One region of the Polaromonas sp. P4_H1 genome, then DNA from elsewhere that is predicted to be linked to it. Evidence: predicted binding sites of a transcription regulator. Region 1 holds the regulator's gene; the other holds the start of a gene.

What was found. The regulator sigma-54, encoded in region 1, starts transcription at its own class of promoters, with help from an activator protein. The targets are predictions, from matches to a motif close to TGGCANGNAANCTGCTTT.
Region 2: the regulator sigma-54 is predicted to act here: its motif matches at 2,538-2,555, upstream of AC1DS5_RS12340 (ANTAR domain-containing response regulator).

What each region holds. Positions count from the first base shown of each region.
Region 1 covers NZ_JBFUKG010000001.1:49,517-54,245, reverse strand. Annotated here, with positions in the region: gene AC1DS5_RS00265 (SPOR domain-containing protein) at 1-265, shown strand, start outside; gene AC1DS5_RS00260 (thiol:disulfide interchange protein DsbA/DsbL) at 412-1,074, shown strand; gene lptA (lipopolysaccharide transport periplasmic protein LptA) at 1,237-1,848, shown strand; gene lptB (LPS export ABC transporter ATP-binding protein) at 1,863-2,699, shown strand; gene AC1DS5_RS00245 (RNA polymerase factor sigma-54) at 2,841-4,391, shown strand; gene AC1DS5_RS00240 (THUMP domain-containing class I SAM-dependent RNA methyltransferase) at 4,530-4,729, shown strand, end outside.
Region 2 covers NZ_JBFUKG010000008.1:133,270-137,998, forward strand. Annotated here, with positions in the region: gene AC1DS5_RS12325 (branched-chain amino acid ABC transporter substrate-binding protein) at 1-745, opposite strand, end outside; gene AC1DS5_RS12330 (Hsp20/alpha crystallin family protein) at 877-1,278, shown strand; gene tsaD (tRNA (adenosine(37)-N6)-threonylcarbamoyltransferase complex transferase subunit TsaD) at 1,414-2,457, opposite strand; gene AC1DS5_RS12340 (ANTAR domain-containing response regulator) at 2,565-3,197, shown strand; gene AC1DS5_RS12345 (adenosylcobalamin-dependent ribonucleoside-diphosphate reductase) at 3,638-4,729, shown strand, end outside.

The DNA.
Region 1 (4,729 bases):
CGCCGCGCCCGCCGTTTCGGGCGTTGACCCGTTCAGTTATTTTGTCCAGGCTGGCGCATTCCGTACGCCGGAAGACGCGGAGCAGCAGCGCGCCAAGCTCATGCTGCTGGGCGTGCAAGCCAAGGTGAGTGAGCGCGAACAGTCGGGCCGAACGGTGTACCGCGTGCGCGTCGGCCCCTTTGACAGAAAAGAAGACGCCGACAAGGTCAAGGAGCGGCTGGACGGCAACTCGATAGAAACAGCCCTCGTCAGGGTGCAGCGCTAGAGTGTGGTGAACTTTTATGGGCCGGGGTGTACCAACCCCTGTACGAAACGGCCGGCCGGCTTGTTTTTTTCACTGAATAAGTAAGTGGCCGCTTTGCAAAATACCCCCACACAGACCCACAGACCAGGAAACCAGGAGAAAAATTGATGCAACGACGTGAGTTTTCGCTTTCAGCCGCTACCGTGGCAGCCGCCGCCACTTGGGGAGGCGTTGCGCTGCCCACAGCCGCGCAGGCTCAGGCCCGCGCCTTCAAGGAGGGAACGGATTATTTGACGCTGGGCAAACCCGCTCCCACCGACGTGCCTGCCGGCCAGGTCGAAGTGGTGGAATTCTTCTGGTACAGCTGCCCGCATTGCAACGCCTTTGAGCCGCAACTCGAGGCCTGGATCCAGAAAGCGCCCAAAGACGTGACCGTCAGGCGCGTGCCGGTAGCCTTTCGTCCCGATTTTGAGCCGCAGCAGCGTCTTTTTTATGTGCTGGAAGCCATGGACAAGCTCAATGAGCTGCACAAAAAGGTGTTCAATGCGATCCATATCGAGCGTCAGGCGCTGAACACGGCGGATCAGGTGGCGGCCTGGGCGGAGAAGCAGGGCCTGAACAAGGCCAAGTTTGTCGAGCTGTACAACTCGTTTTCCGTCAGCACCAAGGCGCGCAAGGCCACCCAGTTGCAGGACACCTACGCGGTCGACGGCGTGCCGGCCCTGGGCGTCGGCGGGCGTTACTACACGTCTGGCCAGCTGGCCCAGAACATGGACAGGGCCCTGCAGGTCACCGATTACCTGATCGCGCAATCGCGCAAGGCCAAATAAGCGCGCGGCAAGTCGGCAAGTCACACGCCGGCGCCCGGCGTTGGCCCGAAAACCCGCCCACCCGTGGCGGGTTTTTTTATGGGCCCAATTTGGCCCTGGCCGCCATTCCCGGAGCTGGCATGGCTACAATCACTCAAAACAAGCAGCAAGATTCGTGCCTTTATGAAACACCCCATTTTTCCCTTGATCGTGCTGGCCGCACTGGCGGCCGGGGCCGTGTTTCCCGCCGCGGCCGAGCGGGCTGACCGCGACAAGCCGATGAATGCGGAGGCCGATGCCCTGCGTTACGACGACCTGAAACAAACCAGCGTGTTCACCGGCAATGTGGTGATCACCAAGGGCACCACCATTGTCCGGGGCGAACGGGTGGATGTCAGCCAGGATCCCCAGGGCTACCAGCAGGCCCTGGCCGTGGCGGCGCCGGGCAAGCTGGCCTTTTACCGGAAAAAGCGCGATGGCGTGGACGAGTACATCGAAGGGGAAGGCGAGCGGATCGAATACGACAGCCGTGCCGACACCGTCAAATTCATCAAGCAGGCCGTGGTGCGGCGCTACAACGGCGCGACCCTGGTCGATGAAACGACCGGCTCCCTGATTGTTTATGACAACAACACCGATGTGTTCACTGTGGATGGGGGCGCGCAAAACCGCACGGCCACCAATCCCACGGGGCGGATTCGCGCCATGCTGTCGCCGCGCGGCGCCGCATCGGCACCGCAGCCGCCGGCCGGACCCGCGCTCCGTTTGCGTCCCGGCACCACGCTGGGGCCATGACGGAAAGCCGAAAAATGGACAGAACGGACAATCAACCCGTGGATGCGGTGACTGACACATCGTCGGTCAATACCCCGGCAGCCAATACTCCGGCGGCCAGCACCGCACCGCCGAGCCGTCTGGTGGCCCAGGGGCTGCAGAAATCCTATGGCAGCCGCAAGGTGGTGCAGGATGTCTCGCTGTCCGTGCAAAAAGGCGAGGTGGTGGGCCTGCTGGGCCCCAATGGCGCGGGAAAAACCACGTCGTTCTACATGATCGTGGGGCTGGTGCGTGCCGATGCGGGCGAGATCTCCATCGACGGCCAGTCGGTCGAGCACATGCCGATTCACCTGCGCGCCCGCCTCGGGTTGAGCTACCTGCCGCAGGAAGCGTCGATTTTCCGCAAGCTCACCGTGGAAGAAAATGTGCGCGCCGTGCTGGAACTGCAGCTGGACGCCAGCGGCAAGCCGCTGGGCCGCGCAGACCTTGAAAAGCGGCTCGAAGCGCTGCTGCAGGATTTGCGGGTCGATCATCTGCGTGACTCGCCGGCGCCGGCGCTGTCAGGGGGCGAGCGCCGCCGCGTCGAGATTGCGCGCGCCCTGGCGACGCAGCCGCGGTTCATCCTGCTCGACGAGCCTTTTGCCGGCATTGACCCGATCGCCGTGATCGAAATCCAGCGCATCATCGGTTTCCTGAAGTCGCGCGGCATTGGCGTGCTGATCACCGACCACAATGTCCGCGAAACGCTGGGCATTTGCGACCATGCCTACATCATCAGTGACGGCCACGTGCTGGCGACCGGCACCCCTTCCGAGATTGTGAACAATGCCGATGTACGCCGCGTTTATCTCGGTGAACACTTCAGAATGTGATGGCTCCCCCCCGTTGTCGCTCACTGCGTGTAGCTCCCTCCCCCCTGCAGGGGGCGGCGCCTGCGCCCCGGCAAAGCCGGTTGCGCGGCCCCCGCTTGGTTAATACATCCCAACTCGCTTTGTCGTGCGCTTAGGGATGTCATGAAACAAGGCCTTTCCCTCAGGGTCTCGCAGCACCTGGCGCTGACGCCGCAACTGCAGCAGTCGATCCGCCTGCTGCAGCTGTCCACCCTTGAGCTGAGCCAGGAAGTCGAGCAGATGCTCGATGAAAATCCGTTCCTGGAAGTGTCGGAAGAAGCCGCACCGCGCGAGGAATTTGGCCTGGAGAATGCCGACACACCGGTCAGCCAGGATAGCCGGGAATTTGAGTTTGCTGGTGATTCAATAGCAGGAAGCCCTGATGAATCAAAAGCTGCAAGCCAAAATGATGTAGATACAGGGCCCGAGGTCAGTTCCGAGGCCAAGCTGGAGGAAAGCTGGGAGGGCGACGGCTCGGTGGAGTCCTCGCCTGACGACAGCGAATGGGGCGGCGACGCGCCGGCCCGCAAAAACAATAATGCGGACGACAGCGAGGCCGAGGCTTCCGACCTGGCCCGCAGCCATGAGTCGCTGCAGGACCATTTGCACCGCCAGTCGCTCAGCCTGCGCCTGTCGGAGGAAGACCAGGCGGCGTTGCATTTCCTGATCGAGTCGCTCAATGACGACGGCTACCTCGAAGACAGTCTCGCGTCACTGGCCGCCGGTCTGGCGGGCGACGACCTTGAGCAGGCGGAAGAGCTGGAACAGCACTTTGCCATGGCCCTGAAGCTGCTGCAGCACATGGAGCCCGCCGGCGTCGGTGCCCGCAACCTGGCCGAGTGTCTCGGCCTGCAACTGCTCGACTGCAAGGACTGCGACGAGACCCGCGCAGCGATCGCCATGTGCAAGCAGCCCATGGAGCTGCTGGCCAAGCGGGATATGAAGCGCCTGTCCTACCTGTGCGGATTTCCGGAAAGCGTGATCCGGGGCGCCATCGCCGTGATCGGCCGGCTGGATCCCAAGCCCGGGCGGCGGTTTGTCAACGTCGAGCGCAACCTCATCGTGCCCGACGTGATCGTCGTCAAGTCGGGCCGCGGCTTCAAGGTCTCCCTCAACAGCGAGGTCATGCCCCGCCTGCGCGTGCACGACATCTATGCCAATGCGCTGAAGCAGCACAAGGGCCAGAACGGGCAGGCCTTGCAGCAGCGCTTGCAGGAGGCACGCTGGTTCATCAAAAACATCCAGCAGCGCTTTGACACCATCCTGCGCGTGAGCAGTGCGATTGTGGAGCGGCAAAAGAATTTCTTCACCCACGGCGAGCTGGCCATGCGTCCGCTGGTGCTGCGCGAAATTGCCGACGAACTGGGCCTGCACGAGTCCACCATCTCGCGCGTCACCACGGCCAAGTACATGAGCACGCCGTTCGGCACCTTCGAGCTCAAGTACTTTTTTGGCTCGGCGCTGGGCACCGAGACCGGTGGCAACGCGTCCAGCACGGCGGTGCGCGCCCTCATCAAGCAGTTTGTCTCGTCCGAGAGCCTGAAAAAGCCGCTCAGCGACAACCAGATTTCCGAAATGCTCAAGGAGCAGGGCATTGAATGCGCGCGCCGCACCGTGGCCAAGTACCGCGAGGCTTTGCGCATCGCGCCTGCCAACCTGCGAAAGTCGCTTTGAAAGTAGCCCCCACGGTCGCCCACTGCGTGTGGCTCCCTGCCCCCCGAGGGGGCCGCTGCGCCTGCGGCCCGGCAAAGCCGGTTCCGCGGCCCCTGCTTGAAAAAGAACCGTCACCCAGCCAGCCGTGAGTCTTCATTCATGAACCAACTTCAACTCTTTTTACCCTGCGCCGCCGGCGTCGAGGCCTTGCTGGCCAGCGAGGTCAAACGCATCACCGGCATCGAAGGCAAGGCCTGGCGCGCCGGCGTGCAGTTGCAGGGCTCCTGGCGTGATGCCCTGCAACTCAACCTGCACAGCCGCCTGGCCCAGCGGGTGCTGATCGAGCTGCAGCACAACCA
Region 2 (4,729 bases), on a different contig from region 1:
TCAGGTCATTGCCCCAGTTGCCGGTGAGCACCGCCTGCGCGCCGCTGGCCTTGATTTTCACAGCGTACGGAATGAAGTCCTTCACGCGCCCCAGCGCATGCAGCTCGTCCCCGACGATCTGCACATCGGGACGCTGCGCGCCCAACTGTTTGCGGGCCTCACGCAACACCGCCTGGCCAAAGCTGTAGTCCTGGCCGATCAGGTAGACGCTTTTCACCGCCCTGTCATCCTTGAGCACATCCATCAGGGCCGCCATGCGCATGTCGGCGTGGGCATCGAAACGAAAATGCCAGTAGCTGCACTTTTCGTTCGTCAGGATAGGGTCGACCGCCGAATAGTTCAGGAACAGCACGCGCTTGCCCGGCTCACGCTCGTTGTGCTTGTTGATGGCATCGATCAGCACCGCCGCAATGGCCGATGAATTGCCCTGCGCGATCACCGTCACACCATCATCGATGGCCGAACGCAGGGCCGCCAGGGCTTCCTCGTTCTGCCCCTTGTTGTCATAGCGCTCGACCGCCAGGCTGCGCGCACCGCCGGGCAGCTTGACGCCACCGCGCGCATTGACACGCTCCGTGGCCCAGACCAGGTTGCGAAAGACCGCTTCACCGGTATTGGCGAATGGCCCGGACAGGCTCTCGATGAGCGCGATCCGCACCGGCGGCTGGGCGACGGACTGCGCCTGGGCGGCCAGAGCAGCGCCCAGACATAGGGCCAGTGCGACGCGTTTCAAGAGTTTTTGCATGAATAAATACATCCCGGTTTTTCGCTTGAATAAATCGTCTGTACACCTAATTGATGTGCATGCGGCAATCATGGTGAACGCCGCGCAGTGTAAGGGGAAAACCTCCCCACCCATCGACCAAAGGAACCCGCATGTTTTACTCCGTTGCCCCCCGTCCCGCCCGCAGCTTCCAGCGCAGCTACCCGCCCGTTGTCAGCAATGGCGCACTGGAAAAATTCCTCAATGACACCTTCTTGTCGCTGTCTGACACGGGTGCGGCCAGGTCCGCCACCGTGGAAGACCTGGAGAAAAGCTATACGCTGCAGCTCGACGTTCCGGGCCTGGCCAAAGAACAGCTGGACATTGGCATTGAAGGCGATGTGGTGCGCGTGGCGAGCAAGGCTGAGGCCGTCCGCAGCGTCAAGGCAGCCTGGCGCTTTCCCCTTGAAATTGACGTCGCCAACAGCAGCGCAAAACTTGAAAACGGCGTGCTGACGCTGACGCTGGGCAAAAAAATCCCTGTCAGCAACGTCACCCACCTCGACATACAGTAATCCCTGATCAGGGCCGAGTATCCGCTGGAATGTTCGCCGGCGGTCCCCACGAGGGGCGGGAAGTTATACCAGCCAGGGCCGCGGAACCGGCTTTGCCGGGCCGCAGGCGCAGCGGCCCCCTCTGGGGGCAGGGAGCTACGCGGAGCGAGCGACCGTGGGGGTCAAACTCCAGCGCGGTTTCACGTCAAAGGTGTAGCCACGCTGCAGCGTTTCCAGGCCGGCCTGCAGGCGCATGCCGGCGGCGAGCGCAATCATTGCGCCGTTGTCCGTGCACAGGTGCAGCTCCGGGTAATGCACGCGGATGCCGCGTTGCTGGCAGGCCGCATTCAGCTGGCTGCGCAGCAGGGCATTGGCACCCACACCGCCCGCGACGACGAGTCGCTTCAGGCCGGTTTGCGCCATGGCGGCCAGCGATTTTTTGACCAGCACCTCCACAATGGCAGCCTGGGTGGCCGCGGCCAGATCCGCTTTGCGGTTTTCCAGCTCAGGCCCCAGTTTTTTGGCTTGGGTCAGCACCGCGGTTTTCAGCCCCGCGAACGAAAAATCGAGGTCTCCGCTGTGCAACAGGGGCCGGGGCAATTTGAAGGCGGTGCCATCGCCTTGCCGTGCCAGGTCAGCCAGATGCGGCCCGCCGGGGTAAGGCAAACCCATCAGCTTGGCCGACTTGTCAAAGGCCTCGCCCGCCGCGTCATCAATGGTTTCTCCCAGCAGCTCGTAGCTGCCGACACGGTCCACCCGCATCAGCTGGGTGTGCCCGCCGGAAACCAGCAGGGCCACAAACGGAAACACCGGCGGGTCGGCGCTCAGGAAAGGCGACAGCAAATGCCCCTCCAGATGGTGCACGCCCATCACCGGCTTGCCCAGCGCAGCCGCCAGCGAACAGGCCACACCGGCGCCCACCAGCAACGCGCCGGCCAGCCCCGGCCCGCGCGTGTAGGCCACCACATCCACCTGCGCCAGCGTCCACCCGGCTTCGTCCATGACCTGGCGCGTCAAGGGCAGGACCCGCTGGATGTGATCACGGCTGGCCAGTTCCGGCACCACGCCGCCATACGCCTGGTGCATCTGGATCTGGCTGTACAGGGCATGCGATAGCAGGCGCGGCACATCGCTGCCGGCGGCATCCACCAGCGCCACACCCGTTTCGTCACAACTCGATTCAATTCCAAGGACTAGCATCGTCCCAAGTGTAAGGTTTGAGCTTCTCCCCGGCTTGGGAGAGCATCCGGCGGCAGAAACCGGCACGGGCAGCCCCAAACTGGCGCGAATCTTGCACGTTACGGCGCATGTCATCGCCCCAATCCCTGCGTCTTGTTGTGATTGCGCCGGATTTGTCCACATCCGACGCAGCAGATGAGGCCGCCCTGGCGCTGATCGAACGCTCTCGCCAGTTGCGTATTGGCTTGCTCGAAAACGGTTACAACATCGTGGCGGTGCTACCGGCAGACACCTTTCTCGAGGAGCGGCTGGCCCAGCTGCAGCCCGACATGATCATTGTGGACGCCGAGAGCGAGGCCCGCGATTCGCTGGAACATGTGGTCATGGCCACCCGCGACGAGCGGCGCCCTATCGTGCTGTTCACCAACGACAACGACACCACGCATGTGAAGGATGCGGTGGCTGCCGGCGTGTCTGCCTATATCGTGGCGGGCCTCTCACCCGACCGGATACGCCCCATTCTGGACGTCGCCATGGCGCGGTTTGAATACGAACAGAAACTCAGGCGCGAGTTGGCACATGCCAAAACCGAACTGCACGACCGCAAGATCATCGACCGGGCCAAGGGAATGTTGATGCAGCGCCAGGGTCTTTCCGAGCAGGTGGCCTATGAAAAACTGCGCAAGGCCGCCATGGACAAAGGTCTGCGCCTTGGTGAAGTGGCGCAGCGCATGCTCGACGCGGCCGACCTGCTCGGTTGAACTGGCCCGCAGCCGAAATGGTGCGCTGCACAAATGTGGTGCGCAACACACCAAATCCCGAGATCGCCCGGCTTGCCGGGTGGGCAGGCGATTGACTCATCGGGCAATGGCACCAGCATTCAGCCGGACTCACGCCCAATAGCCCGGTAGCCCACTAACCCAACGGCAATAGCCCTGCGGGGCTGCGTATCCAGGCCACGGCTGCTTTGGCCCTGCTTTGGCTCTGCTTTGGCTCTGATTTCATGCGCATACCTTTCATACGCATATCTCACGCATATCCCGCTTGCTGTGCGGCGGGGGTGTTGCCCTTCATCCTTGAGACCGCCCTTGAAGTAGAACGGCGATCCTGCAAAAATTGGTTTCCCCAGGTTTGTGCTGAATCAAACTGACCGGCATATCCCACCCGTACGATGCGTCAAGCCATTCACCGGAACCGCCTCATGCCAGACCAGCTAGCCAAACCTGCCCCCGCCGTCCATGCCCTCCCCCCTCAGGACATCAGCGAAGAGATTCTGCTGGAGAAATATGGCAAGGGAACGGAGAAAAGCATCCTGGATGTCACCCAGCGCGTGGCGCGCGCCCTGGCGCAGGCTGAAGCGCCGGAGCTGCGCCAGCAGTGGGAAGGCCGCTTCCTTCAAGCCTTGCAGCAGGGCTTCCTGCCGGCCGGACGCATCCAGTCCGCTGCGGGGACGGACCTGTCGGCCACGCTGATCAACTGCTTTGTGCAGCCGGTCGGGGACTCCATCTCGCAGACGGAAGACGGCCACCCCGGCATCTATACCGCCCTCACGGAGGCGGCGGAAACCATGCGCCGCGGCGGTGGCGTCGGCTACGACTTTTCGCGCATCCGCCCGCGCGGCGCCTGGGTCGGCAGCACCCAGAGCAGTGCTTCAGGGCCGGTCAGCTACATGCGGGTGTTTGACCGCTCGTGCGAGACGGTCGAATCCGCCGGTTCCAGGCGTGGCGCACAAATGGGCGTGTTGCGCTGCGACCATCCCGACATCGAAGAGTTCATCCACGCCAAGGATGACGGCGACCTGCGCAACTTCAACATTTCGGTGGGGGTCACCGACGCCTTCATGGAGGCCGTTGTCGCCGATGCAGAGGTCTCACTGGTTCATCGAGCCCAGCCCGGCGTGGAGCAGAAAGCCGCAGGGGCGTTTCAGGGCCCCGACAACGGGCTGTGGGTCTACCGCAAACTCAGGGCGCGGGATCTATGGGACCAGATCATGCGTTCGACCTATGACCATGCGGAGCCAGGTGTCCTGTTTCTCGATCACATCAACCACGACAACAACCTGTCGTATTGCGAGACGATTTCCAGCACCAATCCCTGCGCCGAGCAGCCGCTGCCGCCCTACGGATGCTGCTGCCTGGGCTCGATCGACCTGACCCGTTTTGTGCTGGATCCCTTTGATGAAAAAGCCCGCTTCGACGAGGCCGCGTTTACCGAGATGGCCCGCGTGGCGGTTCGCATGCTCGACAACGTGCTGGACGTCACGGTCTGGCCCTTGCCGCAGCAACAGGAAGAG